4 regions of the Rhodopseudomonas julia genome follow, and region 3 is predicted to be linked to each of the others. Evidence: predicted binding sites of a transcription regulator. Region 3 holds the regulator's gene; each other region holds the start of a gene.
The links. The regulator PhoB, encoded in region 3, activates phosphate uptake and scavenging genes when phosphate is short. The targets are predictions, from matches to a motif close to TGTCATNNANCTGTCAT.

Region 1 (7,347 bases), on a different contig from region 3:
GCGCGCCGCCTCGATCATCCGGCCGACGCGCGTCTTCGTCGTCACGGAAAGGCGGATGTCCGGATAGGTGGGCATCGGCAGCGTGGAAAAGCGTTCGGGCGCGATCACGGTGACCTCGTCCCCGCCCTCACTCAGAATGTCGACGACCCGCTTGAGCGAGCGCACAACCCCGTTGACCTGGGGGAACCAGGCGTCGGTTACGATGACAAGCCTCATCGGGTCATGCTCAGGCAGCAACCGGTGTGGGAGCGTGATGCGGCTCGTTCAACGTGGCGGCCCGCATCATTTCCGACCAGCGGATGATCTCCATCCGACCGTCATGATGTTCCGCAACCGCCGTGCAGCTTTCGACCCAGTCACCGCAATTCACGTATTTGACGCCATTGCTGTCGTCTCGAATGGCCGCGTGATGGATATGCCCGCACACGACCCCGTCGGCGCCCTGGCGTTGCGCTTCGGCCGAGAGTGCTTCTTCGAACGCACCGATGAAGTTCACGGCGTTCTTGACCTTCAGCTTCGCCCACGCCGACAGCGACCAGTAGGAAAAGCCGAGCGCGCGCCGCATCTGATTGACATAGGTGTTGACGCCGAGAGCCGTGACATAGGCCCAGTCACCCAGGAAGGCGAGCCATCTGGCGTGGCGTACGACAACGTCGAACTGGTCACCGTGAATGATCAGGAAGCGGCGCCCGTCGGCCGTCTCGTGGATGACGCTGTCGCACACTTCGATGCCACCGAAATGGCTGCCGAGATAGCCGCGCAAGAATTCGTCGTGGTTGCCCGGGATATAGACGAGTTTGGCGCCCTTCCGGCCCTTGCGCAGAAGCTTCTGCACCACGTCGTTGTGGTGCTGGGGCCAGTACCAGCCTCGGCGCAGGCGCCAGCCATCGACGATATCTCCCACGAGATAGATCGTCTCGGCGTCATGCACCTTCAGAAACTCCAACAAGAGCTCGGCCTGGCATCCTCGCGTGCCGAGATGAATGTCGGACAGAAACAATGTCCGGAAATGATTTGGCGGAGCCATCGCCGTGCTTCCCATGTCTTTCAGGCATGAAAAACCCGATTCAGGTATCAGTTGTGTGACATTGGTCGACGCAAAGCTGCGGCAGGGCGTCCCGCGCTGGAATGAAGAGCCGCCTCCCCTAGGAAACGACAACAAAGACAGGAGAACGTCATGGATCTCGGCATCGAAGGACGCACAGCCGTCGTATGCGCCTCAAGCCGCGGGCTGGGCAAAGGCTGTGCGGAAGCACTCGCCAAAGCCGGCTGCCGGCTCGTGATCAACGCGCGCAACGAGGCAAGCCTGGAGGAAGCGGCAAGCGATCTCCGCCGTTTGGGCGCGGACGTCACCACGGTCGCCGCCGATATCAGCAGCCGCGAGGGACAGGAACGTGTCCTTGCTGCGGCAAAAGCGGTGGATATCTTGATCAACAACAATGGCGGCCCGCCCCGGCGCGGCTTCCGCGAGTTGACCCGCGACGACATGCTCAAGGGCGTCACCCAGAACATGGTGACCCCGATCGAACTCATTCAGGCCGTCGCCGACGGCATGGTCGAACGCGGCTTCGGGCGGATCGTCAACATCACCTCCCTGTCGGTGCTGATGCCGATCCCGGGGCTCGACCTTTCCTCCGGCGCCCGTGCTGGTTTGACGGCCTTCCTCGCCGGTGTCTGCCGCGAATTTGCCTCCCACAACGTCACCGTCAACAACATCCTGCCTGGCAAGATGGACACGGACCGGCTTCGCGCGGGACTTTCCTGGCAGGCGAAAAAGGCTGGGATCAGCGAAGACGAAGCAGCAAAGCGCGAGGCTGCCGCAATTCCCGCAGGGCGCTTTGGAACGCCGGAAGAATTCGGCCAGCTCGCGGCGTTCCTCTGTTCGGCAAATGCCGGCTACATCACCGGGCAGAATTTCCGGGTCGACGGAGGTCTCCTCCCGACCGCCTTTTGAGCCCCGAAACGCACAGTCGAACGCTGCGAGGCATTTCGGGCGGATGGAGGCATACCGGCAAAAGCTGCGCTTTGATCTGCCGCAGCAACGAAAAAGGGGCCGGTCACCCGGCCCCTTCCGAATCCCAGGACTCCGACGAAGTCTCAGTATTTGGCGACGATCGGCTCTTCTGCGCGCGGGCCGCCGAACTTCATCTTCAAAGCCGCCGACAGGATGTGCACGGAGCCATCCGAAGTGCCGCTGAAAGGTCCGTTGGAGAGCGGGCCCCCGGCGGCCGCCGAAACGAGGTCCGTGTCATCGGCCATGATGTAGGAATAGCCGACGTCGAAGGAGAACCGCTCGGTCGCCTGGTAGCTCGCACCAGCGGAGAACCACCAGCGATCGTTGTCCGGCAGGCGGAAGGAGCGGTTGGCATTGTCGTTCGGCGACAATTCACGTGCCACGCCGGCTCGCACCGTCAGGTCCGGATTGACGTCATATTCGCCACCGAGGGCGAAATACCAGCTGTCTTCGTACTCGAAACCGAGCGGGATCTCCGCCGGCGCGCCGCTCAACGTGACGGTCTCGAAACGGCTCCAGTTCGCCCATTCGATGCCGGCCGTCAGCCGGAAACCGTCCATGATACGCTGACGCAGACCCACGCTCACTTTGTCCGGCAGATCGAAGCCGTCCGCTTCGACATTGAACGTGCCGATCTGGGTGACGAGTGGGCCCTCGATATCGTGATCGATGCGGGAGCGGTAACCGATACCAATCTCCGTACCATCCATCGGTTTGATCTGGATACCGGCGGTGACACCAAAACCAATATCGTCAGCATCGTCGAGAGCCGAGACGCCGAAGACAGGAAGAGCCTGCCCGGTCAGGCGGACATTGGCGTATTCCACGACGGCGCCGACGGCGACGGTGAGGTAATCATTGAACTGGTAGGCAACGACCGGGTTGGCTGCCATCGTAAAGACTTCGGTCGTGCCCGCGATACCGCTGCTGCGAATGAGCGAGTTGTAATCGTATTTCGTCGCAAGCCCGAAGGGCGCATTGATGCCGAGGCCGAGGATGACGTTGTCGTTCACCCGGTAGCCATAATAAGAAGCGGGCACCGCCGCGTTCTCGGCAATATCCCCTTCGTTCTGCGGGAATGGCGAGAGAACATCGACCTCCGACCGCGGCGCGATATAGGAAATCACGCTCTCGCTCTGGAAGCCCATTACGGCGCTCAAGGTCGCCGGGTTCCAGAACATCGAAGACAGGCTGCCGCCGGCGGCCATGCCTGCAAAGGCCATACCCTGGCCATAAGCACTCTGCTCACGCAGCGCGAATGCGCCCGCATGCGCCATGCTGGTCGTCGTCACCGCGACGAGTGCGGCGACGGCCACGCTATGGCCAAGATGCCTCTTCAGATTGTGCATTCGCTCCCTCCCCCGATTCGTATGGCTCATATGTGGCGGCACTAAGCCATGCGTCTTTAGGACAAGCAATCGCGGAACGCTGACACCCGACGTGCTCAGCGTCTTCGGTAAGCGATTGTGACAAAACCGCCACAATTGCCGTCGCGTAAGTCTAGTGAAGCAATATTTCTTCGAGTTCGGCGCGTTGAGCTCGCACATCTCTACGCTTCACCCAGAAGCGCCACACACATACAACTCGGGTCAGACAAGCCAGAAGTGCGCCGGCAAAGCGGCGCGCGGAATGCCTCACCGCGAGTGAGCGAATAACTTTCTCCCGATTGTCCGCTCGGCAGGACAGAGATGCGCTCTGTCGCCGCAAGGCGCATCGGCATGCTTTGGGAGGGCACTATCTCCGCCCTACATTGAGAACCGTTCTCAGTTTCCGTCATCACCGATGACGCTGGTTGGCGCCACTCCTCCCCCCTGGTTGGGCGCCTCGTCAATTTTCGGAGGTCACATTGACCCATCATCGCTTTTTCGGCCGGCTGGTTCCTGTGGAACTGGCGGCCGCTATCGTTCTCACGGCCGCAGCGTGCTTCAGCTTCGTCGGCCACTCCCACGCGGCCGAAGTTCCTGGGCCACTTGTGGAGGTCGACTGGCTCAAAGCCAATCTGGACCAGCCAGATCTCGTCATTCTCGATACGAGGGGCCAGGCGGACGGATCGGATCCTTACGCGGAAGGCCACATTCCGGGCGCCGTCAACGCACCCTATCCCGGTGGCTGGCGTGCGACGCGGGACGGCGTTCCCGGGCAGCTTCCGGAGCTTTCAGCTCTCGAAAAACATATCGGCAGTCTCGGTATCTCCGGCGACGAAACCGTCGTCATCGTTCCATCTGCCTCGAGCTCTAGCGAATTCGGCGGTGCCACGCGCATCTATTGGACGCTCAAGCTCGCCGGGCTCGATCATCTGGCCATTCTGAATGGCGGATACCGCGCCTGGAATGCCGACCCGAGCACCACGCTTGAGACGGACCAGCCCGATGTCGTCGCGGCCGACTTCAAGGCCAATCTGCGGCCGGAACTGCTTGTCTCGAGCGATGACGTCCGTTCGCATCTCGATGACGGCTCGACCGTTCTCCTCGATGGACGTCCGCCCGAACAGTTCAAGGGCAAGGAAAAGCACCCGGCGGCGAAGCGCTTCGGCCACCTCCCGGGCGCCATCAATCTCGACCAGTCGGTCTTCTTCGATCCAGCAACTGGCAAGCTCGTTCCGCAGACGGTCGCCGCATCGCTGCTGCCGGAGGCCGCGGCGCAGTCGAAGGCCGAGGTGGTGAGCTATTGCAACACCGGCCACTGGGCATCGATGAACTGGTTCGTTCTGTCGGAAGTTCTCGGCCACAAGAACGTGACGCTCTACGATGATTCCATGGTGGGTTGGACGGAAAATCCCGACAATCCGGTCGAGAGCGAGCGCAGCCGCCTCGACGACATCAAGGCCTGGTGGAACGGCAACGGCTGACCCCACCATCTCCCGTCTACGTCACAACCTGAGAGATTGAATGTCCGTCTCAGCTGAAACGGCGCGAGCGAGCGGAGCGCCCGCGTCCGCTGCCGAAATCGTCGCCGCGATCGACCGCTCCGCCCTCGCCTTCGCGGCCGCCGCCCTCCTCCTCGGCACGCTGATCATCGGCTACGAGGTCTCACCGAAGATGGCCTCGCTGTTCTTGATCGGCGCAGGCCTTGGCGCGGCGCTCCTTCATGGCGCCTTCGGCTTCACCGCCGGATGGCGCAATTGCGTGACCAAGAGCGATGGGCGCGGGCTCCGAGCCCAGCTCTGGGTGATTGCCTTCACGGCGCTCTTATTCATCCCCTTGATCAACGGGATGGTGCCTGGTTTGACCGTCCAGGGCGCGATCGCACCGGTCGGCACCTCGCTCATCGTCGGCTCATTCCTCTTCGGTCTCGGCATGCAGCTCGCCAATGGCTGCGGGTCGGGCACGCTTTTCACCCTCGGCGGCGGCTCGGGGCGGATGCTGATCACGCTCGTCGCGTTCATCATCGGCTCGGTCGTCGGCTCTATTCAGCTCCCCTGGTGGCTCGACCAGCCGGGCTTCGATCCGGTCAATCTCGCCGAGTTTTTGACCGTACCGGGCGCGATCGTCGCGATCTTCGTAGGTCTGGCGCTTGTCGGCGCCCTCACCTTCGCCATGGAAAAGCGGGCGAACTTCATGGCCCCCGCCAGGAAGCCCGGGCATTTCTGGCGCGGACCCTGGCCGCTTCTGTGGGCCGGTGGCGCACTCGTCGTACTCAACCTTCTGACGCTCCTCATCGCCGGCCATCCCTGGACGATCACTTATGGTTTCGCTCTGTGGGGCGCGAAGGCGGCGCAGGCGATCGGCATCGACATGTCGGCTTATGAGTTCTGGCAGTGGCCGAAAGGCGATCAGGCGCTGCACACTTCGCTTCTCGCCGATGTCACGTCGGTGATGAATATCGGTCTCGTGCTCGGCGCAATGGCGGCTGCGGCTCTTGCAGGGTCTTTCGCCAAGGCGCCTCTCCCGAGTGCGAAATCCGCGCTTGCCGCCGTCATCGGTGGGCTCTTGATGGGCTACGGCGCCCGCCTCGGCTTCGGCTGCAACATCGGAGCCTTCCTCGGCGGCATCGCCTCGGGCTCGCTGCATGGCTGGATCTGGTTCGCCTCGGCTTTCCTCGGCACCCTGATCGGCATTCGGCTGCGGCCGGCTTTCGGTCTGGCGAATTGAGGCGGTGATGGCGCGTTATCTTCTTTTCGGCTTCGTCACGCTCGGGCTGCTGCTCGTTCTTGCCGACCATCTCCTGTCGCCCCCTCTTAGTCAGAGCGGCACCAGCGACGTCGTGGCCTGCGCCCCTTGCGGCGCTCCCTGCCCTTCGACGCGATAAATCAGCGGCGGGCGGCGAGAAGCGCCGCCTCGCTCACTTCCGACCAGGGTTGCATCCGTGCCCGTGCGGAGCGGTAACTGTCGACGATCTCACCCGACACGCCACCGTCCTCGGCAAGGTCATCGAAGACCTCGTCGGACGCTTGCCGCGCGGCGCTCAGAAAATCGTCCGGGAAACGTCTGAGCACGACACCCTTGTCTTGCTTGAGCTGCTCGAGAGCTCGAGCATTCTCCCACTCGGCCTCGCCCAGGCCGCGGATATTCTCCACCGCGAGGACATGGCGCACGACGGCCTTGAGATCGTCCGGCAATGTCTGCCAGGCGGAGATCGAGACGAGGCCCTCACCGGTACCATTCGGCTCGTGAAAGCCGGGCCAGTAATAATTCTTGGCAACCTGCCAGAATCCCATGGCAAGATCCGACCAGGGCCCAAGAAACTCCGTCGCGTCGATCGTACCCGATTGCAGTGCCGGCAGGATCTCCGATGCCGGCAGCGACACGGGCGTCGCCCCAAGCCGGCGCGCGACCTCGCCACCGAGGCCCGGCATGCGGATCTTGAGGCCTTTGAAATCGTCGAGCGAGTTGATCTCGCGCCGATACCAGCCGCCCATCTGAAAGCCGGTGTTTCCTGCCATGAACGGCTTCACCCCGAAAGGACGATAGAGCTTGTCCCACAGCGCCTGGCCGCCGCCATGGTCGATCCAGGTGATATGCTCCAACGGCGTGAGGCCGAAAGGTGCCGCTGTAAAGACGGGAGCGACGTTCGCTTTGCCGGCCCAGAACAAAGAAGCGGTGTGCGCCATTTCCGCAGTGCCTTCAGACACCGCATCGAAGACAGCAAGTGCCGGGACGATCTCGCCGGCGGCATGCACCTGCACGACCATGCGCCCGCCGGACGCGATCTCGATATCGCGCGCGATCCGTTCCGCCGAAACGCCGGGACCCGGCAGGTTCTTCGGCCACGACGTGACCATCGACCATTCGATACGACTTTGCGCGATCGCCGGCCGGGCGAGTGCGCCGGCACCTGCAGCCACCACCCCTCCGGCAAGAAGGCTGCGCCGGCTCAGGGCGTTGCCAGAGCTC
Region 2 (7,347 bases), on a different contig from region 3:
GCGACAGAGCCTTTTTCGGCGATGAAGCGCGCGAGATCATCGGGAACGGCGAAGGTGAACTTCGCCATGTCGCCCTCGTCCGCGCGCTCAATGATCTCGGCCACTCCGTCGATATGCCCGGTCACGATGTGGCCACCCAGCTCGTCGGAGGCCCGCAGCGCGCGTTCAAGATTGATCCGCGTTCCCGTCTGCCAGCTGCCAAGGGCGGTGCGTTCCAAAGTCTCCGTCGAGGCTTCGACCGCAAACCAGCCACCGCCTTGGGTCGTGCCGAGCTCGATCACCGTCAAGCAGGTGCCGGCGCAGGCAATCGAGGCACCGATCGCGATCGTTTCCGGATCGTAGGTTGTGGCGATCTCGAAGCGGCGCCCGGCCGCAAGGTCGGAAGTGGTCAGGACTTCGCCGACATCGGTGATGATGCCTGTGAACATTTAGGCTGCTCGCTTGTAGCGGATGAAATCATCGGGTCCGAAACGCCGCCGCTCGACGGCACGGAATGGGGCGATCATATCGGAAACAGGTCCGTTGGCAAAAGCGGCAATACGTTCGCCGCCGAGGTCAGCAGAGCTGCGAAAAAGGAGCAGCTCGTCGACGAGCCCGGCTTCGAGGAACGCGGCGGCGGTTTGCGCCCCGCCTTCGACCATTAAGGTGTTGATGCCGGCCGTGCCGAGGCGGGCGAGCGCCGCGCCGACATTGTCGCCCTCCCCGTTCAGCACAAGCCACCGCAACGCACCGTCGCGTGCCTCCATCAGCTCTTGCATGACGAGCGAGGGAGGGCGCGGGCTCAATACCCAGGTGTCAGGACCGGCGACGAACATTTTGGCGTGCTCAGGCAAAACGCCCGACCGGCTCAGGACCGCTCGAACCGGCGATCGCGCCATCAGGCCCGGCAGCCTGCAGGTCAGAAGCGGATCGTCCGCCCTCAAGGTTCCAGCACCAACGAGAATGGCATCGACGCGGCTTCGCAGCGCCTGGACGTGGCGTCGCGCGAGCGGTCCCGTGATGGCAATCTGTCCGCTCCCCTTGAGGCCGATGCCTTCGTCCGCCGAGACCGCCAACTTAAGGAGAACATACGGCCGGCCCTCGATGGTCCGCATCAGATACCCCTGATGGGCCTCTTCGGCCGCCTCCGCCAGAAGACCTTCCCGCACCTCGATGCCGGCCGCGCGGAGCTTTGCGACACCTTTGCCGTCGACCCTCTGATCGGGATCGCGGATCGGCATCACCACGCGGGCAATGCCCGCGTCCACGATCGCGTCGGCGCAAGGCGGCGTCCGGCCATGGTGGGCGCAGGGTTCCAGAGACACGTACAATGTCCCTCCCCGCGCTCTGTCGCCGGCTTCGGCAAGTGCCGCCGTCTCGGCATGCGGGCGACCGCCGATCGCGGTGCGTCCGCGCCCGACGATGGCGCCATCCTTTACGGCGATGGCGCCCACGGCGGGGTTTGGCGCCGCCTCTCCAAGCGACAAGCGACCGAGCCGGATTGCGGCGGCAAGAAAGCGACTGTCGAGATCCAGAGGCTGGGCCTCAGACATCGTCGTCGAAAGGACGCTCGGGAAGCTCCAGACGCTCCTTGATGTCGCGGTTGAGATCGTCGTGGCGGCCGCCGCTGATTTCCGTCAGCAATTCCTCGAAGTCTTTGGCTTCGCGGAAATCCCGATAGACGGAGGCAAAACGCACATAGGCCACGTCATCGAGGCGGCGCAGACCCTCCATGAGGAGAATGCCGATATCGCTTGAGGGAATTTCCGATTCACCGCGCGATTCGAGCTGTCGGACGATCCCCGATACCATGCGCTCAACGCGATCTGGATCGACGTCGCGTTTTCTCACCGCGACCTGGACCGAACGCATCAGCTTGTCGCGATCGAAGGGCACGCGACGACCGGACTTTTTCACGACGGTGAGCTCGCGCAATTGCACGCGCTCAAAGGTCGTAAAGCGGCCGCCGCAATCGCCGCAGACACGCCGTCTGCGGATGGCATTCCCGTCCTCCGTCGGCCGGGAATCCTTCACCTGCGAATTGTCGGCCCCGCAATAGGGACAGCGCATGGCGCCTCGCTCAGTCGTTGTAGATCGGGAAGCGATCGGTCAGAGCCGCTACGCGCTCGCGCACCGAGGCCTCAACAGCCTCATTGCCGTCTTCGCCATTGGCGGCAAGCCCGTCGAGGACTTCCACGATCAGCTCACCAACCTCTTGGAATTCCGAAGTGCCGAAGCCCCGAGAGGTCGCCGCCGGCGTGCCGAGGCGAATGCCGGACGTGACCGTCGGCTTTTCCGGATCGAAGGGAACGCCGTTCTTGTTGCAAGTGATATTGGCGCGGCCGAGTGCGGTCTCCACCACTTTTCCGGTCAGGCCTTTGGGGCGCAGATCGACCAGAAGAAGGTGCGTATCGGTGCCACCGGAGACGATATCGCAGCCACCACGCTGAAGCGTTTCCGCAAGCATTTTCGCGTTCTGGACAACGTTCTTCGCGTATTCTTTGAACTGCGGGTGAAGAGCCTCGCCGAACGCGACCGCCTTTGCCGCGATGACATGCATCAGCGGCCCGCCCTGCAGGCCCGGGAACACGGCCGAATTGATTTTTTTGGCGATCGCCTCGTCATTCGTCAGAACGAGACCACCACGAGGCCCACGCAGCGTCTTATGCGTCGTGGACGTCACGACATGCGCATGCGGGAACGGACTTGGGTGAACACCGCCCGCAACGAGACCGGCGAAATGCGCCATATCGACCATGAAGTACGCGCCGACCTTGTCGGCGATCTCGCGGAACCTCTTGAAGTCGATCTCGCGGCTGTAGGCCGACCCGCCGGCGATGATGATCTTCGGCTGATGCTCCTGCGCAAGTTCGGCCACGACGTCTTCGTCGATGCGGCCATCCTGCTTGCGGACGCCATATTGCACGGCGTTGAACCATTTGCCGGAAAGGTTCGGCTTGGCTCCGTGGGTCAAATGCCCGCCGGCATCGAGGCTCAGGCCCATGACTGTGTCGCCCGGGCTTGCGAGCGCCAGAAGAACCGCTTGATTGGCCTGGCTGCCGGAATTCGGCTGCACATTGGCAAAGTTGCATCCGAAGAGCTTCGTCACCCGCTCGATCGCCAGGTTCTCGACAACGTCGACATGCTGGCAACCGCCGTAATAGCGGCGGCCGGGGTAACCCTCGGCGTATTTGTTCGTCAGAACCGAGCCCTGCGCTTCCAGAACGGCGCGCGAGACGATGTTTTCAGACGCAATCAGCTCGATCTCGTGCTGCTGACGACCGAGCTCGGCCTTGACGGCTGCGGCGACGTCCGGATCGGCATCGCGCAGAGAGGCAGAAAAAAAATCAGAGGGCGTGGCGCTCACAGGCCGGGCGACATCTTGCATGGGCGAAAATCCGTTGACTGGCATCGGCCGTTATGCGCCACGAATGCGCGGCAGGCCGGCAAGGCGGCGATAACACAATCGCCCGGGGACGGAAAGCGCGGAGGCCCGGAGTATATGCCACGCATGGACGGCCTCGTCGCGGGATGTGCGAGGCCATCCAAAATGCGGTGCTGCAATGTGTTGCTGCCGTCAGTTGGTGAGGTCGGCGCCCTCGAGGCGCATGAAGATCGTCTCACCGTTGGAATCGTCGACCCCATCATTGTCGGTCACGATGTAAGCGACACCGTCCTTGTCGAGCGCAAAGCCTTCGATCTTGTCCACGACATAGCCGTGCGTCGACTTGAGGTCCTCCAGAAGATCGTGCACCAGCGTCTTTTCGACGATCGGCGCCTCGTCGCCAGGCGCGGACGGCGTTACTCCTTCATGCGACACCGCATAAAGCCGTTTGATCCTGGCAGCTTCCCCGATCTGATTGTCTCGTTCTATCATGAGGAGGCGCCCCTCTCCCGCGGCCGTGATTTCAGATAATCCGACCCAGCCTTTTTCCGCCTGCTCAAGCGGATAGTGCACGACGCCCCAGGTCTCGGTCGCGGGCTTGTAGGACAGGAGCTTCACGAGGCCCTCCTCGTCATCCCCCCACGGCCGCTGGACAGCAAGCCAGACCGTCTCCTCATCGCCGGCGCCGATAACCGTGACGCCTTCCAGGCCGAAACGCGAAGCCTTCGACGATATCTCTTGGGGAAGCGCAATATCTTGCTCGACCTCGCCTTTAACAGAAACACGTAGAATCCTGTTGTTTCTGCCTTTTTCAGGGTTGCCCTCAGAAGCAAGCCAGAAACCTCCGGCGCTGCGGGCGGCAATGCCTTCCAGGTCGAGGTTTTCAACGGGCTTTCCGTCTTTGCTGACGGTGACTGCCGAGGTGATCCTTGCAGGGGCCGCGGTGGCGTCGATCGTGAAGATCTTGCCGTCTTTATAGAAGCTGTCGGAGACAGCATAGAGCTTCCCGGCGACGCCCGAATCCGCTGTGAGGCCGGAAAGCGCTCCCCAGCCGCCGACGTCTTCAGCCGCTTCAATCATCGGATATGAGGCAGCTTCCCGGCTCTGCTCATAGATCATCACCGTGGCGCGAGCACCGCCATCCTCGACCAAATCCTCCTCGTTGGCAGTCACAACGAGCTTGCGTGAGGGAATGGCGAGAAGGCCCTCCGGGCCGATCCCGGATGGCAGCACCTGGAGAAATTGCGGCTCAGCGCCGGTGTCCCGGTAGACGGCGACGAACGAAGATCGTTCCGTGCCCACAAAAATCAGTCGGTCATTGCCGAAGGTCGCGACTTCGATGGCCTCCGGCTCGGTGCCTTTCTTGGCAGAGCGCTTTTCCGGATAATGTCCGATGCGCATCGCCAGATGCTCGAGCGCATTGCCGGAATCCCAGAGAACGCTGCCACCCTTCTCGAAAATCGTGAAGCCGCGCGAGCCACCTTCGTAATCGCCTTCATTGGCGGTGACGAAGCGATCTTCATCCAACCATTGGACGCCATCGGGTTCGCGCTTCGCACCCTTCAGGCTGCCTGTCGGTGAGATGCGGCCGTCCTTTTCGACATCGATTGCATCGACATCGACAGAGCCCGCCGAGAAGCCGCCTTTGACGTCACCCGTCGCCATATCGACGATCGCGATCGCGTTGTTCTCCTGAAGCGTCACGACGGCCTCCCCCGCCTCATTCACGTCGACGAATTCCGGTTCGGCGTCGTCCGGGGCGATCTCTGAGATCCCGGTCAGATCGATCCTCTGCATCCCCGAGCAATCGACCATGCCCTTATCGACCGGGAAGGTCACGAGAAGGCCCGTCGGCGCCTGCGGGATCGCGCCCTCATTCAGGTCTTCATCGCGCTCGTTCTCGATGACCACCGCAATCTTCGTGGCGTCCGTCGTCAGAGCAACGGAATCTGGCTGACCCGGAAGCGCACAGGTCGCTTCCACGGATTTCCCCGAAATATCGACCGTTGCGATCTCGCCGGAAGGCTCTGCGTAGCTTTCGGAGGTCACAACGGCGACGAGCGCCTTTCCGGATGTCACGGCAACCGAAGTGGGCTCGCCTGCAAGCGCCACGAAGCCTCCGGGCTTCGGTGCATGGGCGTCGGCGATATCGATGATGCCGACGGCCTCCTGGGCCGCATCCGTGTAGACCAGCGTCTCGCCGTCCTCGGTCGCAGCAATGATCTCCGCCACGGTGGGTGAAGCGGCATCACGCTCGGCCGGCATGTTGGCCGCGACGGGGAAGGTTGCGATCCGGTTGAAGACTTCAGGGTTCTGAGCCGCCGCCGGCAGGCTCCAGGCTGCGGCAAGGGCGAGCGCGCTGGTGGAGAGGAAGAGGCGCATCGGATCTCCGATCAATCAGGATGGGCGTCGAGCCGTTTTGGCTTCAAACCTCTTATGATCGGGAAATCACGCTTCGATGACAGAAACGCCCCACGGAGCCTCGGATCTCGCCAAGCCAGTCCCGCAGCTCGCCGTTTCCAATCACCGTCGAAGTGCGAGAATGCCGGCCCCCACGATGAGCGCCATGCCGCAGAGGGTGATGAGCGAGGGAACTTCCTGGAACAACAGAAGGCCCCAGATGGCGGCGAAACCGACATAGGAGAAATCGAGCGTGCCGATGACGTTCGATGGCGCGCGCTGATACGAAAAAGCAGCACCCAGACTGCCGATGATCATGGCAGCCGAGAGAACGACCAGCGTGCCGATCTCAGCGGCACCAAGCGGCAGCCAGCCGGTGGTGAGGTAACCTCCCTCCCCGCTGTTCTCCTGGAAGACACCAACACCGCCGAGACCGACCACCACGAATGCGAGATTGAGTGCGAGGGACAACGTCAGCGGATGTTCCTCGCGGCATTTCGTGCGCGTCAGAATCATCGCCAAGGCGTAGAGGACCGCCGAGAGAAGCGGCAGCAAAGCATAAGCGTTGAACGCTGCCGCGTCCGGCCTCAGGATCAGAAGCACGCCGCTTAGTCCCAGCGCCACCGCCATCCAGCCGATCGGCCCGACACGTTCGCCAACGAACAAGGCGGAGAACAAGGTGATGAAGACGGGCAGCGTGTAATAGGAGACTGCGGCCACAGACAGCTGCAGATGCGGAAGCGCCGCGTAATAGGCAAGCCACATCAAGACCAGCATCAGACTGCGCAGCGTCGTCCAGGCCAGGGCCCGCGGCCGAAGCGTCGCGCCCGAGCTCGCCAGGACGGCAGGAACGAGCAACGGCAGCGCCATCAGCGAGCGCAGGAGGAAGAGTTGCCAGACGGCGATCGTACCGCTCGTCAACTTGATGAGCGCGTCGCCGAGCGACAATGCGAGATCCGTCATCAAGATGACGCCCGCCGCCGCGGCCAGATTGTCGGCAGCAGCCGACTGCTTCCGCGAGATTCGTACCGTCATCATGCCCCTGGATCGTTCGGGGACACGTAAAGGGAACAGCTGCGGCAGGTCAACGCACGCCTCCCGCTGCGGCGGCCACATCTAGATCCACAAAAAACCCCGCGAGGATCGCTCGCGGGGTCGGAAATTCGATAGAGCCGAGGCTTATTGCGGCAGCGGGGAGCCGATCAATTCTGACGGCTGATTGAGCGCGACTTCGCCCGGAGCATCAAAATTGTAGATGTCGTCGCGGAAGTGCACGACGCCGTCACCAGTCGTCCAAGCCGTAAAGTAGACCGTGTAGAGCGCCGGCGGATTGGCCACATCCACATCGAGACGCTCGCCCGAGCGGATCGTCTGGTCGACAGTTGCGCGCGAATAACCGTTGTCGCGCAAAATCCAGGCGACGAGCTCGCGCACATTCATCACCCGCACGCAACCCGACGATTCAAAGCGGTAGTCGGAGCCGAAAAGGCCTTTCGACGGCGTGTCGTGCAGGAAGACCGAATAAGGGTTGTAGAAGTTCATCCGCACCGAACCGAGCGAGTTCTGATCGCCCGGGTCCTGCT
Region 3 (7,347 bases):
TCGGCGAGGTGCCGGTGCAGTTCATGCAGGCGCTCCCGTATATCTTGACCGTCATCCTGCTCGCAGGCTTCATCGGCCGCGCAGTGCCGCCGAAGGCCGGCGGCATCCCTTACGTGAAGGAGCGCTAGAATGGCGCGCGATCTTTTCGAAGCGGCGCGGAAGGCGATGCTGAACGCGCATGCCCCCTATTCGGATTTTCCCGTCGGCGCGGCGTTGCGCACCGCAAGCGGCAAGATTTTCGTCGGCGCCAATGTGGAGAATGCGAGCTTCCCGGAAGGCTGGTGCGCGGAGACCTCCGCGATCGCGGCGATGGTCGCGGCCGGCGAACGCGAGATTGCCGAAATCGCCATTCTCGCTGCCAAGATGCCGCGCATCACGCCCTGCGGTGGTTGCCGCCAGCGGCTGCGCGAATTCGGCACCGAAGAGACGCTCGTGCATCTCTGCGATGCGACGGGCCCCGTCGCCTATGCGTCGCTCGGCACGCTCCTGCCGCTCGCTTTCGATCTGGACGACGAATGATGACGGCCGAGACAACCGCAAAGACCATCGCCGACCGCACCGGGATCGCGCCGAAGGCGGCGATCGTTCTGGGTTCCGGCCTGTCGGGCCTCGCCGATAAGCTCAAGGATGCCGTGGCGATCCCCTATGCGGAGCTCGACGGCTTTCCGCGGCCCTCCGTCTCCGGTCATGCGGGGGAACTCGTGCTCGGGATTTTGGGGCGCACGCCGGTCGCGCTCATGGCCGGGCGTTCGCATTTTTATGAGCACGGCCGCGCCGACGTGATGCGCCCGGCGCTGGAGACGCTGAAAGCCCTCGGCGTCGAAACGCTGATCTTGACCAATGCGGCCGGCAGCCTGCGCGAGGACATGCCGCCGGGCTCGCTGATGCAGATCACCGACCATATCAGCCTTCTCGGCGCCAATCCTTTGATTGGCGAGGCGTCCGACCGGCGTTTCGTCGGCATGACGGAGGCCTATGACCGGGTGCTGATCGGCGATTTCCGGGTCGCGGCCGAAGAGGCGCGCCGCGAGATCGACGAGGGCGTCTATATGTGGGTGAGCGGCCCGTCCTTCGAGACGCCGGCGGAAATCCGTGCCGCCCGCATTCTGGGTGCCGATGCGATCGGCATGTCGACCGTGCCGGAGGTCATTCTGGCGCGCTTTCTGGGGCTTCGCGTCGCGGCCTTTTCCGTCATCACCAATTATGCGGCCGGCATGACCGGGCGCGAGCTTTCGCATGAGGAGACGAAGACCGTGGCACCGCTCGGGGGAGAGAAGCTTGAGGCGATTTTGATGCGGCACTTCTCCGGGGAGGGGGCAAGATGAGTTTTCTGCCGCAGGAAATCATCCGCAACAAGCGCGACGGCACGGCGCTGAGCGCCGACGAGATCGCGTTCTTCATTCAGGGACTGACCGACGGCAGCGTCACCGAAGGACAGGTGGCGGCGCTTGCCATGGCCGTTTTCTTCCGCGGCATGGAAGAGGCTGAGATCGTGGCGTTGACGCAGGCGATGACGCGCTCCGGCGACGTTCTGACCTGGCCGGAGGCGGACGCGCCCGTCCTCGACAAGCATTCGACCGGCGGTATCGGCGACAATGTCTCGTTGATGCTGGCCCCGATCGTGGCGGCCTGCGGCGGACTGGTGCCGATGATTTCCGGGCGCGGGCTCGGCCATACCGGCGGCACGCTCGACAAGCTCGATTCCATTCCGGGTTATAAGACGCAGCCGGATCTTGCGACCTTCCGCAAGGTGGTGGCGGAGGCGGGCTGCGCCATCATCGGCCAGACCGGCGATCTCGCCCCGGCCGACAAGCGTTTTTATGGCATCCGCGACGTGACGGCGACGGTGGAATCGGTGCCTTTGATCACGGCGTCGATCCTGTCGAAGAAGCTCGCGGCCGGGCTTTCCGGCCTCGTCCTTGATGTGAAGACCGGCACCGGCGCCTTCATGGCCGATCCGGCCGATGCGCATCGTCTCGCCGAAAGCCTGGTGACGGTCGCGAAGGGCGCAGGCCTTCCCGCGGCCGCACTCATCACCGACATGAACGAGCCGCTCGCTTCGACCGCCGGCAATGCGGTGGAGGTGCAGAACGCCGTCGACTTTCTGACCGGCCGACATCGCGACCCTCGGCTTGAGGCCGTCGTCATCGCGCTCGTCGGCGAGATGCTGAGGCTGGGCGCGCTCGCGTCTTCCGCCGAGGCGGGCGAAGAGATGGCGCGGACGGCGCTTGCGAACGGCGCGGCGGCCGAGCGCTTTCAGAAGATGGTGAGCGCGCTCGGCGGACCCGCGGATTTCGTCGAAAACCCGGAAGGCCATCTGCCGAAAGCGCCGTTTACGCGCTCGGTCGGCTCCGCCAGTACGGGCTATGTCGAGGCGATCGACACACGCGCGATCGGCGTCGCCGTGGTGACACTCGGTGGCGGCCGGCGCCGGGCGGAAGATACGATCGATCATGCCGTCGGCGTGACGCAGCTTGCCGCGATCGGCGACGAGGTGGGCCCGGAGCATCCCCTGGCGCTCGTCCATGCCCGCGACGAAGAGGCGTTCGCCGATGCCGCACATGCGATCAGGCGAGCCTATCACATCGCCGAGACACCGGTTTCGGCCAATCCACTGATTGTCGAAAGGCTGCAATGATGGCGCGCGGTTTCTTCCTGGTGATGGATTCCGTCGGCATCGGCGGAGCGAAGGATGCGGCGGAATTCGGCGACGAAGGGGCCAATACGCTCGGCCATATCGCCGAGCGCTGTGCCGAAGGCGAAGCCGACCGCGACGGGCTGCGGCAAGGCCCGCTCAACATCCCGAACCTGAACCGGCTGGGGCTCGGGCGGGCCGCGGAGGCGGCGTCGGGCGCCTATCCGGCCGGTGTCGAGCACGTCGCAGAACCCGAGGCGATCTGGGGCTTTGCCCGCGAACGCTCGCGCGGCAAGGACACGACGACGGGCCATTGGGAGCTCGCCGGCTGCCCGTTGCGCGAGGCCTGGGGTTACTTTCCGACAAGCGAGCCGGCGTTTCCGGCGGAGTTGACGGAGGCGCTGATCACGCAAGCGGGGCTTCCCGGCATTCTCGGCAACACACATGCCTCCGGCACGGCGATCATCGCCGAACTCGGCGAGGATCATGTGAAGACCGGCAAGCCGATCTGCTACACCTCGGCCGACAGCGTCTTCCAGATCGCCGCGCATGAGGAGGCTTTCGGGCTCGAGCGCCTCTACGAGACCTGTCGCATCGCCAGAAAACTCTGCGACCCGTACCGCATCGGCCGGGTGATCGCGCGCCCCTTTACCGGCGACAATGCCGACACGTTTGTGCGCACCGGCAACCGGCGCGATTTCTCCGTGCCGCCGCCCGCGCGCACGCTTCTCGACGAGGCGAAGGAGGCGGGACGCGACGTCTGGGCGATTGGAAAAATCTCCGACATTTTTGCAGGTCACGGCGTGACGCAGATGCTGAAGGCGCCGGAGAACGAGAGCCAGTTCGACAAGACGCTGGAGGCGGCGCGGGCGGCAAAGGACGGCGATCTCATCGTCACCAACTTCATCGACTTCGACCAGATTTACGGTCACCGGCGGGATCCGGCCGGCTATGCGGCGGCACTCGAAGCCTTCGATCGGCGCCTGCCGGAGCTCTTTGCGCTTTTAAAGCCGGGCGATCTCGTCATCCTGACGGCCGATCACGGCAACGACCCGACCTGGACGGGCACCGACCACACACGTGAAACAGTGCCGGTTCTGGCCTTCGGGCCTGGCATCGAAGGGCGCCGGGCGGGAGAGCTTTCGACCTATGCCGATGTCGGCCAGACGCTGTCGGCGCATCTCGCTTTGCCGCCGCTTGCGGCGGGCGCGAGCCTGATCTGAGGCGATTTCGCCGGTGAATATCGCCTTTCGGTTCCAGGCAGCGGGTTGACCTTGGTGCCGTGACCCATTTCACCCAGGGAGAGACAGAAGCCGCCGACGAACGACAGACGAGAAGGAGAGGGGCGTGGACGCTTCAACGAGACGAGATGTGACCGTCGTCGATCATCCGATGGTTCAGCACAAGCTGACGATCATGCGCGACAAGGCCACCTCCACCGCGAGCTTCCGCCGTCTGTTGCGCGAGATCGCAGCACTTTTGACCTATGAGGCGACACGCGATCTGGAATTGACGACGACGACGATCGAGACGCCGCTCGCCACGATGGAGGCGCCGACCTTGGCCGGCAAGAAGCTCGTCTTCGCCTCCATCCTGCGCGCCGGCAACGGCCTTCTGGAAGGTATGCTGGATCTGGTGCCGGCGGCGCGCGTCGCCCATGTCGGGCTCTACCGCGATCCGGAGACGCTGCAGCCGGTGGAATATTACTTCAAGGCGCCGGAAGATCTGCACGAACGCGTCGTCATTGCCGTCGATCCGATGCTGGCGACGGCAAATTCGGCGATCGCCGCGATCCGGGGCCTCAAGGAGCGCGGGGCGAAGGATATCCGCTTCGTCTGCCTGCTGGCCGCGCCCGAAGGTGTGGAGCGCTTCCGTGCCGCCCATCCCGACGTGCCGGTGGTGACGGCCGCGATCGACAGCCATCTGAACGAGCACGGCTATATCCTGCCGGGCCTCGGCGATGCCGGCGACCGCATGTACGGGACGAAATAGGCCGCGGCTCAGGTCGTAACGAACTGCTCGTTGAGCGCGTAGCCGGCGCCGCGGACGGTGCGGATCGGGTCGCGCATGCGGCCGCGGTTGATCGCCTTTCTGAGGCGGCCGACATGCACATCGACCGTGCGTTCGTCGACATAGACGTCGCGGCCCCAGACGCCGTTCAAGAGCTGCTCGCGGGTGAAGACCCGCCCCGGGCTGCGCATCAGGAATTCCAGAAGCCGGAATTCCGTCGGCCCGAGATGGATCTCGCGGCCCCCGCGAAACACGCGGAAGGTGCCGCGGTCGAGTTCGAGATCGCCGGCGGCGAGCTTGTCGGCGACCATTTCCGGACGCGTGCGGCGCAGGAGCGCTTTCACGCGGGCCATCAGCTCCGGCACCGAGAAGGGTTTGACCACGTAATCGTCTGCGCCGGTGGCAAGGCCGCGGATGCGCTCGTCTTCCTCGCCGCGCGCCGTCAGCATGATGACGGGGAGTTTTGAGGTGGCCTCGCGCATTCGAACGCGTCGGCAGAGTTCGATGCCGGAGAGGCCCGGCAGCATCCAATCGAGAACGAGGAGGTCGGGCGCCTCTTCCAGAAGGCGCAACTCCGCATCGTCGCCGCGCCCCACCGTATCGACGGAATAGCCTTCCGCCTCCAGGTTGTAGCGCAGAAGCAGCGTCAGCGGTTCTTCATCCTCGACGACGAGAATCCGGGGCACCTGCATGGCTCACTCCGTCAACCCGCGGACGGCGCAGTCGCCGCGCGTTCCATCTGCTTGCCGGTGACGAGATAGGTGATCGTCTCGGCGATGTTGGTGGCGTGGTCGCCGATCCGCTCGATGTTCTTGGCGCAGAAGAGAAGATGCGTGCACATGCCGATATTGCGCGGATCTTCCATCATGTAGGTGAGCATCTCGCGAAACAGCGACACATACATGGCGTCGATCTCGTCGTCGGAGCGCCACACCGAGATCGCCTTCTGCACGTCGCGCGAGCCATAGGCGTCGAGCACGTCCTTGAGCTGGCGTAGGCCGAGGCTCGCCAGATGTTCGACACCGCGGCGAAGCTGGTGGTTCATCCGCTGATCCTCGATGGCGAGCGCGCGCTTGGCGATGTTCTTGCCGAGGTCGCCGACGCGTTCCAGATCGTGCGAGATGCGGATCGCGGCGACGGTTTCGCGGAGATCCTGGGCCATCGGTTGGCGCTTGGCGATGACGAGGATCGCCCGCTCCTCGATCTGGTAATGCATCTGGTTGATCTGGCGGTCGCCGAGGATGACGTCCTGGGCGAGCTGCGAATTGGTGCTCAACAGCGCATTCACGGCATCATCGAGCTGCTGTTCGACGAGGCCTCCCATTTCGGCGATGGAGCGGGCAAGTTCCCGCAATTCCTCGTCATAGGAGGTGACGATATGTTCAGACACGGGGCTCATTCCTCTCCCGGTTAGCCGAAGCGGCCGGTGATGTAGTCCTGGGTGCGTTTGTCGGTCGGATTGGTGAACATCATGTCCGTCGGCCCCTCCTCAACCAGATAGCCCAGATGGAACATGGCCGTGCGCTGCGAAACGCGCGCCGCCTGCTGCATCGAATGGGTGACGATGACGATCGTATAGTTTTCGCGCAATTCGTCGATCAGTTCTTCCACCTTGGCGGTGGCGATCGGGTCGAGCGCCGAGCACGGCTCGTCCATCAAGATGACTTCCGGGTTCACGGCGATCGCCCGGGCGATGCACAGGCGCTGCTGCTGACCGCCGGAGAGACCGGTGCCGGGTTCGTCGAGCCGGTCCTTGACCTCGTTGAAGAGGCCGGCGCGCTGCAGGCTGGTTGCGACGATCTCTTCGAGCTCGCGCTTGCCGGAGGCGAGGCCATGGATGCGCGGCCCGTAGGCGACGTTCTCGTAGATCGATTTCGGGAACGGGTTGGGCTTCTGGAAGACCATGCCGACCCGGGCCCTGAGCTCCACGACATCAAGCGACTTGTCGTAGATGTTTTCGCCGTCGAGCGTGATGTGGCCGGAGACGCGGGCGATGTCGATCGTGTCGTTCATCCGGTTGAGGCATCTGAGGAAGGTGGACTTGCCGCAGCCGGACGGTCCGATCAGCGAGATGACCTGATTTTCCGGCACGTCGAGATCGACGTCGAACAGGGCCTGCTTGTCGGCGTAATGGACGCAAACTTTTTCGGCGCGCATTTTCGGCACGGCTGCACTCTCCTGCGGCACTTCGGGCGGCGCTTTTGTCGCCGTGGCTTGAGCCGCGCTCGGGCTGTGGCTGATATCGTTCATGGCGAATTCTCCGTATTACCAGCGCCGCTCGATGCGCTGGCGCAGCAGGATCGCGATCGCGTTGAGGCTGATCATCAGACCAAGCAAGACGATGATGGCGGCATTTGTGCGGGCTTCGAAAAAGTTGAAGTTCTCATTGCCCTGCCAGAGGTAGATCTGCACGGGCAGCGCCGTCGCCTGATCCATCGGGCTCGACGGCACGCTCGCCACGAAGGCGTTCATGCCGATGAGAAGGAGCGGCGCGGTCTCGCCGAGCGCCTGGGCGACGCCGATGATGGTGGCCGTCAGAATGCCCGGAATGGCGAGCGGCAGAACATGGTGGAAGACCATCTGCGTGCGCGAGGCACCGAGGCCGAGCGCCGCCTCGCGGATCGACGGCGGGATGGCGCGCAAGGTGCCGCGGGTGGCGATGATGATCGTCGGCAGCGTCATCAGGGTCAGCACGAGACCGC
Region 4 (7,347 bases), 420 kb from region 3:
CGGAGAGGCGGTCCAGGCGATCGGATGCGAGAGGATGCCGATCGACATCAGCATGTCGTTCAGAATGCCGAACTGGTCGTTCATCATCCAGGCCCACATCTTGGCCGAGACGATCGTCGGGATCGCCCAAGGGATGAGAACGGCAGCGCGCACAAAGCCGCGTCCCCGAAACGGGACGTTGAGCACGAGCGCCACGATGAGACCGAAGACCGTTTCGATCGAGACGGAAACGAGGGTGTAATAGACGGTGTTCCACACCGCGTTCCACCATTGAGCGTCGAAGAAGAGGCCGAACCATTCCCCGGTCCCGTCGCCATAATCGACATATTCGAAATAGTTGCGGAGGCCGACGAAGCGGGCGGCGTCGAGATCGGCCAGACTCGCATCGGTGAAGGAGAACCAGATCGTCTGCAGAAGCGGCCAGCCGGCGACGAAAGCGAGGACGGCCAGCATGGGCGTAAGGAAGAGCCAGGCCGATGTCAGGCGCTGCCTTGAAAGCGCGGAGCGCACCGCGGGCTGTTCTTCGGTCCGCATCGCCTCGTCGGTCGGCGGGGCGCCGAGCGTCGCGTTCGTCATCGCCAGCCGTCCCGTTTCAGCCGACGCAGCCGGTGCTCCAGCGTCTTAAGATTGGTCTCAGCCGATGCCGCACCGGAGAGCGTCTCGTTAACGGCGGTCCAGAACTCCTTCGAGACTTCGTTGTACTGACGCTTCGTCGGTGCGGAAGGACGCGGCACTGCCTTTTCGACCACATCTGCCCATTCGGCGATGATCGGCTGGCGTTCAGCGATTTCCGGATCGTCATAGAGCGCCGGGATCGTCGGCAGCCGCGCATAGGTGAGCGCTCGCTCCTTCTGCGCTCGGCGAGACGACAGAAAGCGCACGAGCGCGATCGCTTCATCTTTGTGCTTGGAATATTTCGACACAGCGAGGTTCCAACCGCCGAGACAGGGAGCCGATCGACTGCCGGGCTCGGCGGGCAGCGTCGTCACCTCGAACTTGCCGTTGACAGGCGAATCCTCGCCGTTTGACAGCGCATAGGCGTAGGGCCAGTTGCGCATGAAGACGGCATTGCCCGTCTGCCAGACGCCGCGGGCCTCCTCTTCCTTGTAGGCGAGGACACCCGCCGGGGCGATATCCCTCACCCAGGCATGGGCCCGCTCCAGCGCCCGAGCGGCCGCCTCGTTGTTGATGGTGATCTCGCCGTCGGGAGAGACGATCTGCCCGCCGCCGCTCGAGGCGACCCATTCGAGGCCGTTGCAGGTGAGGCCTTCATACGGGGCCCCCTGAAAGACGAAGCCGTAGATCTGACGGTTGCCGGCTCTGCGTTCCTTATCCTGGATCTCTTTTGCGGTTTCGGTCAGCTCCTCCCAGGTCGTCGGCGGTGTCCTGCCGTACTTTTCCAGGAGGTCCTTGCGATAGAAGAGTGCCGGCGCGTCGGTATACATGGGGAATGCGACGAGCCGACCTTCGACGGTCTGCGATTCGATCACCGAAGGAAAATGGTCGCCGATCACGTCGGCCATGGCGTCGCGCAGATCGACAAACTGGTTGGCAAGCTGCGGTGCCCAGATCACATCGACACGGTAGATGTCGATATCGTCGGTGCCGGCCGCCAGCCACAAACGATATTGCCCGAATTGATCGCTCGTCGAAGCCGGCATCTCGACGATGTTGACGTGGTGGCCGGTCTCCGCCTCGAATTCGGCGAGCTGCGTGCGCAATTCCTGAATATCCGCGCCGACGGAGCCCGAGACGATGGAAAGCTCGGCTGCAGAAACCGGGCTGGTGCCAAAGGCCAATGTCGCAGCAACGGCCATAGCCGCACGGCCAAACCGCATGTTCCCCTCCCATCCGGCCGGTATTTCCCGGCTCTTTCTGCATGATCGCTTCGCGATCTCAACGATCAACCGCAGCGCTGGTTGCGCGAAAGTCTAGCGCCTCTTGCCGCGACATTGGGAGTCCCCTTGGCGCCATCTTGTCGAATGGCGCTCGTTTCTTCCCGCCCGGCGGTCACCCGAATGCTGCCCGCGACCAATCGACCGAGATTGCGCCTCAGAGGCTCTTCAGGCGTGTCACGTCACGCCAATGTCATGTTTTTCTTATGGAATATGGCAACTCTGGTCGATGTCGGCGCGATCGTTTAAGGAAAGCGCATGAGATCGAGATTCCCCAGGGGCAGGGAGGCCATGCAGGGACGGCATCATCTCTCTCCACGACGACTGGTGCGGCGTTTTGCGCCCGGTCTCGGGAGGGCTCGGGGCAGCGGTTTCGTACGCCCATTCGCAAAACCGGGTCGCGCCCCTTGGCGGGCGGCCCGCCATGTCGGAACGCTCGGAAGGCTCGGCGATCTTGAGGCGCGGCTTGCCCGCTCTCCCTCAGAGATCCGCCGTTCGCAAGGGCTGCGCTACCATGTCTTCTACGAAGAGATGGCGGCCGTTGCCGACGAGGAAACTTATCAGCGCCGGCGCGACGCCGACGCCTACGACCTCATCTGCGACCATCTTCTGGTGCTCGATCACGCCGTCCCGCGGCGACCGTTCCTGCGCTCGAAGCCCGAGATCGTCGGCACCTACCGGCTGTTGCGGCAGGAGATCGCCGAGATCAATGGCGGCTTCTACTCCGCCGGGGAATACGATGTCGGTTCGCTCGTCACGCGTTATCCGCATCTGCGCTTTCTGGAGCTCGGTCGCTCCTGCGTGCTGAAGCCCTACCGCGACAAGCGGACGGTGGAACTCCTGTGGCACGGCATCTGGAGCTACGTCTTGATGCACGGCATGGACGTGATGATCGGCTGTGCCAGCATTCCGGGCACCGATCCCGACAAGCTCGCCCTGCCTTTGAGCTTCCTTCATCACAACGCGCTGGCACCGGAAGAATGGCGGGTTCGCGCGGTCGAGGAGCGTTACGTCGACATGAATCGGATGGCCGCCGACGAGATCGACGCCAAGGCGGCTCTTCGCCAGCTTCCTCCTTTGATCAAGGGGTATCTCCGCCTCGGGGGCTATGTCGGTGAAGGAGCGGTGGTCGACTATCAGTTTGGCACCACCGATATCCTGGTCATCCTGCCGGTGAGCGCTCTCAATCCACGCTATGTCGACCATTTTGGCAATGATGCGAGCCGGTTTGCGGCGCCTGCCCCGCCGTCGGGACGGCGGCTGTTTGCACCGCTGCGGCGCAATCTGACGTAAAGGGCGCCTTCGCCGCCGTGATGGCGGGAGGCATGTTCGTAGGCAACGACAAGCTCGCGAAAAGCGGGCTCGGCGAGCCATCTCGGCACCATGGTCTTCAAGACCCCCTCGCCTTCCGAACGGCCTTTGCCGGTGATGACAAGCACCAGAACGTGACCGCGGGCTTGCGCGCCCCCCAAAAAACCCAGGAGGCGGTCATGGGCTCGCTGCTGGGTCATGCCATGCAGGTCGATGCGCGCGTCAGGTTCAAGACGGCCGCGCAGGAGGCGGCGTTTCAGGCGCGGCTCGAGCGCTGCTGCGGCTCGGGGCGCGGATCGGGGTTTCGGCTCCGAAGGGGTTATGCCGTCGACGGGCGGGGCGGCCGGGCTCCGCTTTCCGGCTGTAAGCGCCAAAGCACCCGTCTGGGGCGGCGCATCATCCGGCTGCGCCCCTTTGTGAGCGTCAAGCTCTTCGCGGAGGGAGCGGCTTTTGAGTGGCCGCACGGTCCGGCGAACCTTATCCCAGAGCGCCTTGTCTTCGGGCGAAAGCTGTTTGCGGGCCATCTCAGGCGCTCGCCTTCGGTAGAAGGAGGCGCAGGACGCCATGATGGCGTATTTCGCCGGCCGCCTTGCCTGCCTCCGCGCCAGAGCCTGCAAATATATCGCCGCGACCTCGACCCTTGATGGCCGAACCCACATCCTGCGCGATCATCAGGCGACGAAAGGCATCCGCGCCGAAGCCCGCAAGCGGCGGTGCGGAGACGAACACCGGCAGATGGAAGGGAGCGAAGCCTGGATCCACGGCGAGGCTGCGCCCGGCGCTGAGCGGAACGCCTGCCGCGCCCAACGGGCCGTCTTCAGGAGCGAGATCGACGATCTCGTTGAAGAAGATAAAGGACCGGTTCTCGGCCATGAGCCGGCGACCGGCCTCACGATGCATCTTGAGCCAGAGTTCGAGACCGGCTTTGCCGGCCGCGTCCTTCGCAAGATAGCCGCGTTCGACGGCGAGCCGGCCGATCGACGTGTAGGCGTGCCCCGATTTTCCGGCGAAGCCGATACGCATATGCTGGCCACCACCAAGGGAGAGGCGCGCAGAGCCCTGAACGTGGATGAAGAAGAGATCGACGGGATCCCTCACATAGGCGAGTTCGAGACCGCGCCCCGCCAAAGCGCCGGCTTCGATCGCCGCCCGATCGGGACAGGCCGGAACTCGATCGGTAACCTCGGTCTGGGCGGCCTCTGCGGGCGGGCGGTAGATGGGCACGCTGAACGCGTCGGTAGGCTCACGCCGCGCTTCGATCACGGGCTCATAATAGCCGGTCAGATACCCCTTCGCCGCAGCGGGTGCTGGCACGAAATAGCTCTCAAAGAAGCTGCGAGCTTCGGCCGGTGACGGGTCGGCCGGCAGACGCAGCGCGGCAGCGGCAGCGGCTTCCAGCCCAGGAAGTCTATCCGGCAAAGGCGTGGCTTCGGCGAACAGTCTTTCGGCCGATTTGCGGAATGCGCGAAGGGCGGCACGATGATCATCCTCGATCCAGCCCGGCAGGGATACGAACGATAGATGACGATGCTCGTCCGCGTCGGGGGCGGACGAGGTCAGCGTTGCGATGGGCGAGGTCGGGGCATCTCCAGCCACCGTCGGCGCTCAGCTGGAGCCGGTTGCGACCAGCTCCCAGTTGGGATCGCGGCTCATCGTGGCACGGGCAAAGGTCCAGACCTCGTCGGGCTTCTGGACGGCGTTGGGATCGCCCTCAATTACCCGGCCCTCATTGTCGTAGGTGACCGAAACGATCTCGGATTTGAAACGAACGGAGACGCGTGCGACGTTGTCTTCGAGCTCCGCCTCCGTGAGCTTGGCGCTCTCGAAACCGACGAAGCTCGTCTCGAGCCTTTCGCCGCGCTGTTCCCGCTCACTCATGGCGGTGGCGAAGCTCTCGTAGACATCGGCGGAGAGAAGCGACCTCAGAGTGGTGCGGTCGCCCGCAGCGAAGGCCTGGACCACCATCTCGTAGGCGGCTTTGGCGCCTTCCAGGAAAGAATCGGGCTCGAAGGCGGGATCCGCGCGGCTAATCGCCACAAGCCCATCATAAAGCGGCGTATCGGGCTTGGCATGGCGCTTCAGAGCGCTCCAATCGGGGGCGCTCGGCGTCTCCCGCTCGGGCACCTGACCGGGACGCGGCAGGGTCACGACGTTCTCGGCTGTATGACGGGCCGCGACAGGCGGTTTGCGGCCGTTCTCATAGGGCGAGGGTTCGCTGCCGGTGCGACGGCCCAGCACGCTGCCGAGGCGCATAAAAATGACGACCGCGATCACCAGGAAGATCAGAGAATAAATGTCGAAAAAGCCGCTCATGCCGATATCGTGGACGCTCCCTACGGGCGTTCGCTTCGTTCCCCGCAATGTAAGCACGATCCCGGCCGAGTCCAGCAGATCGCAGGAAACTCTTTAAAAAACCGGCCGAGACACCATATCGCAGGATCAGGATTGAACCTATGCCAATTTTCCTTCTCCTCCTCCTCATCCCGCTGATCGAGGTCGGCACGTTCGTCGTGGTCGGTCAGTATATCGGCCTCGCCCCGACGCTGCTTCTGACGCTTTTGACGGCGATCATTGGCACCGCGCTTCTGCGCCACCAGGGGCTTAGGACCATTTTGCGCATCCGCAGCGATCTGGAATCCGGGCGGATGCCGGCGCGCAACCTTGCCGATGGTGCGCTGATCGCCGTTGCCGGGGTGATGCTTTTGACCCCGGGCTTCGTCACAGACACGCTCGGGTTTTTGCTTTTCGTCCCGGCCGTGCGCACTCGGATTTGGCAGTTCGTCCTGTCGCGGGTCGATCTGCGCGTGGTCGGCACGCAGAATTATCAGGCCTCGAATTATCGTGAGACGCGGCGCGGCCCGAACGGCGAGACCGTCGTCGACCTCGAAGAGGGCGAGTTCGAGGTCCATGAGATCGACCCCGACCGGGACCGTCGGCGGTGACGGACGCGGTGACGCGTGGGCGTCGTGCTCCAGCGACCCGAATAATGCGCATGGCCCCAAAAGTCGCGTTGCCAGCGCGATCGCGAGCGGTGCGCGGTTGTGGCTCACTGCCCCGCATGCTAGGCGCGGGCAACCGTTCCCAATGACAGCTTTGGAAAGACGATATGGTCAATAATGCCAGCAATGGCGGCGAGCAGGCCGCCGGCACGGATGCGAAGAGCCAGGCATCGGGCCAGGCGCCAGGAATTCATGTCCTTGGCCAGTACATCAAAGACCTTTCTTTCGAAAATCCCGGCGCGCCGAACTCGTTGAGGCCCGCAAGCGCCAATCCGTCGCTCGACGTCAACGTGAACGTCAATGCGCGGCCGATCGCCGATGGTCAGTTCGAGGTCGAGCTGAAGCTCGATGCCAAAGCAAGCCGCGGCGAAGACACGCTCTTCATCACCGAGGTCGTGTATGCGGGTCTTTTCCAGATCCGCAACGTGCCGCAGGAGCATCTTCACCCGATCATTCTGATCGAGTGCCCGCGGCTGCTCTTCCCGTTCGCGCGCCAGATTCTGGCGGACGCGACGCGTCAGGGCGGCTTCCCGCCTTTGATGATCGATCCCGTGGATTTTGCCGCGCTTTATCGTCAGCGGGCAGCGCAGGCTCAGGCGGAAGCGCCGACGACGGCCTGAGGCGTTTGAGAGACGCGCTCGTCTTCGTCCTTCCAGACGTTCAGCCAGAGCGCGTCCTCACCCATTTCAGCTTCCACAAAGGCGCGGTGCGCCGCGCGCATCTCGTCGCTCAGACGCGGCGGCAAGGCGTGCGGCCGTGCCCCCACCTGGCGCATCGTGCCGGTGTTGGAGGCCCCTTCTGAGAAGCTGCCGAGCGCGAGCAGCGCCTGGCGTCCCCCCTGCAATTCGACATAGACCTCGGCGAGAATCTCGGCGTCGAGGAGCGCGCCGTGTTTCGTGCGCTTCGAATTGTCGATACCATAACGGGCACAAAGCGCATCGAGAGAGTTCATTCCGCCCGGATGCCGGCGCCGTGCCAGCATGAGGGTGTCGACGAAACGCTCATCCGGAATGACGGAAAAGCCAGCCTTCGCAAGCTCCATATTGATAAAACCGCGGTCGAACGATGCGTTGTGCGCGACGAGAGGCGCATCGCCGACGAATTCCAGGAATTCGTCCACGCATTCACGGAAGGCCGGTTTG

Region 1: a site for PhoB is predicted at 1,072-1,088, ahead of J2R99_RS13205 (UDP-2,3-diacylglucosamine diphosphatase). Genes of this name have one in related genera too.
Region 2: a site for PhoB is predicted at 5,812-5,828, ahead of J2R99_RS15515 (esterase-like activity of phytase family protein). Genes of this name have one in related genera too.
Region 4: a site for PhoB is predicted at 2,087-2,103, ahead of olsB (l-ornithine N(alpha)-acyltransferase). Genes of this name have one in related genera too.

What each region holds. Positions count from the first base shown of each region.
Region 1 covers NZ_JAUSUK010000002.1:839,710-847,056, reverse strand. Annotated here, with positions in the region: gene J2R99_RS13210 (glycosyltransferase family 4 protein) at 1-216, opposite strand, end outside; gene J2R99_RS13205 (UDP-2,3-diacylglucosamine diphosphatase) at 227-1,027, opposite strand; gene J2R99_RS13200 (SDR family oxidoreductase) at 1,178-1,954, shown strand; gene J2R99_RS13195 (OmpP1/FadL family transporter) at 2,098-3,363, opposite strand; gene J2R99_RS13190 (sulfurtransferase) at 3,861-4,862, shown strand; gene J2R99_RS13185 (YeeE/YedE family protein) at 4,903-6,105, shown strand; gene J2R99_RS13180 (hypothetical protein) at 6,113-6,262, shown strand; gene J2R99_RS13175 (TRAP transporter substrate-binding protein) at 6,264-7,347, opposite strand, start outside; gene thiD (bifunctional hydroxymethylpyrimidine kinase/phosphomethylpyrimidine kinase) at 7,346-7,347, opposite strand, start outside.
Region 2 covers NZ_JAUSUK010000002.1:1,325,805-1,333,151, forward strand. Annotated here, with positions in the region: gene J2R99_RS15495 (riboflavin synthase) at 1-428, opposite strand, end outside; gene ribD (bifunctional diaminohydroxyphosphoribosylaminopyrimidine deaminase/5-amino-6-(5-phosphoribosylamino)uracil reductase RibD) at 429-1,532, opposite strand; gene nrdR (transcriptional regulator NrdR) at 1,525-2,049, opposite strand; gene glyA (serine hydroxymethyltransferase) at 2,060-3,367, opposite strand; gene J2R99_RS15515 (esterase-like activity of phytase family protein) at 3,557-5,746, opposite strand; gene J2R99_RS15520 (DMT family transporter) at 5,888-6,802, opposite strand; gene J2R99_RS15525 (L,D-transpeptidase family protein) at 6,944-7,347, opposite strand, start outside.
Region 3 covers NZ_JAUSUK010000001.1:957,643-964,989, reverse strand. Annotated here, with positions in the region: gene J2R99_RS04490 (ABC transporter permease) at 1-128, shown strand, start outside; gene cdd (cytidine deaminase) at 130-519, shown strand; gene J2R99_RS04480 (purine-nucleoside phosphorylase) at 516-1,325, shown strand; gene deoA (thymidine phosphorylase) at 1,322-2,638, shown strand; gene J2R99_RS04470 (phosphopentomutase) at 2,638-3,858, shown strand; gene upp (uracil phosphoribosyltransferase) at 3,983-4,627, shown strand; gene phoB (phosphate regulon transcriptional regulator PhoB) at 4,636-5,331, opposite strand; gene phoU (phosphate signaling complex protein PhoU) at 5,349-6,035, opposite strand; gene pstB (phosphate ABC transporter ATP-binding protein PstB) at 6,056-6,802, opposite strand; gene pstA (phosphate ABC transporter permease PstA) at 6,911-7,347, opposite strand, start outside.
Region 4 covers NZ_JAUSUK010000001.1:1,381,023-1,388,369, forward strand. Annotated here, with positions in the region: gene J2R99_RS06355 (carbohydrate ABC transporter permease) at 1-576, opposite strand, end outside; gene J2R99_RS06360 (ABC transporter substrate-binding protein) at 573-1,838, opposite strand; gene olsB (l-ornithine N(alpha)-acyltransferase) at 2,187-3,188, shown strand; gene J2R99_RS06370 (Smr/MutS family protein) at 3,089-3,772, opposite strand; gene mltA (murein transglycosylase A) at 3,732-4,802, opposite strand; gene J2R99_RS06380 (Tim44/TimA family putative adaptor protein) at 4,812-5,519, opposite strand; gene J2R99_RS06385 (FxsA family protein) at 5,660-6,148, shown strand; gene secB (protein-export chaperone SecB) at 6,313-6,825, shown strand; gene dnaQ (DNA polymerase III subunit epsilon) at 6,798-7,347, opposite strand, start outside.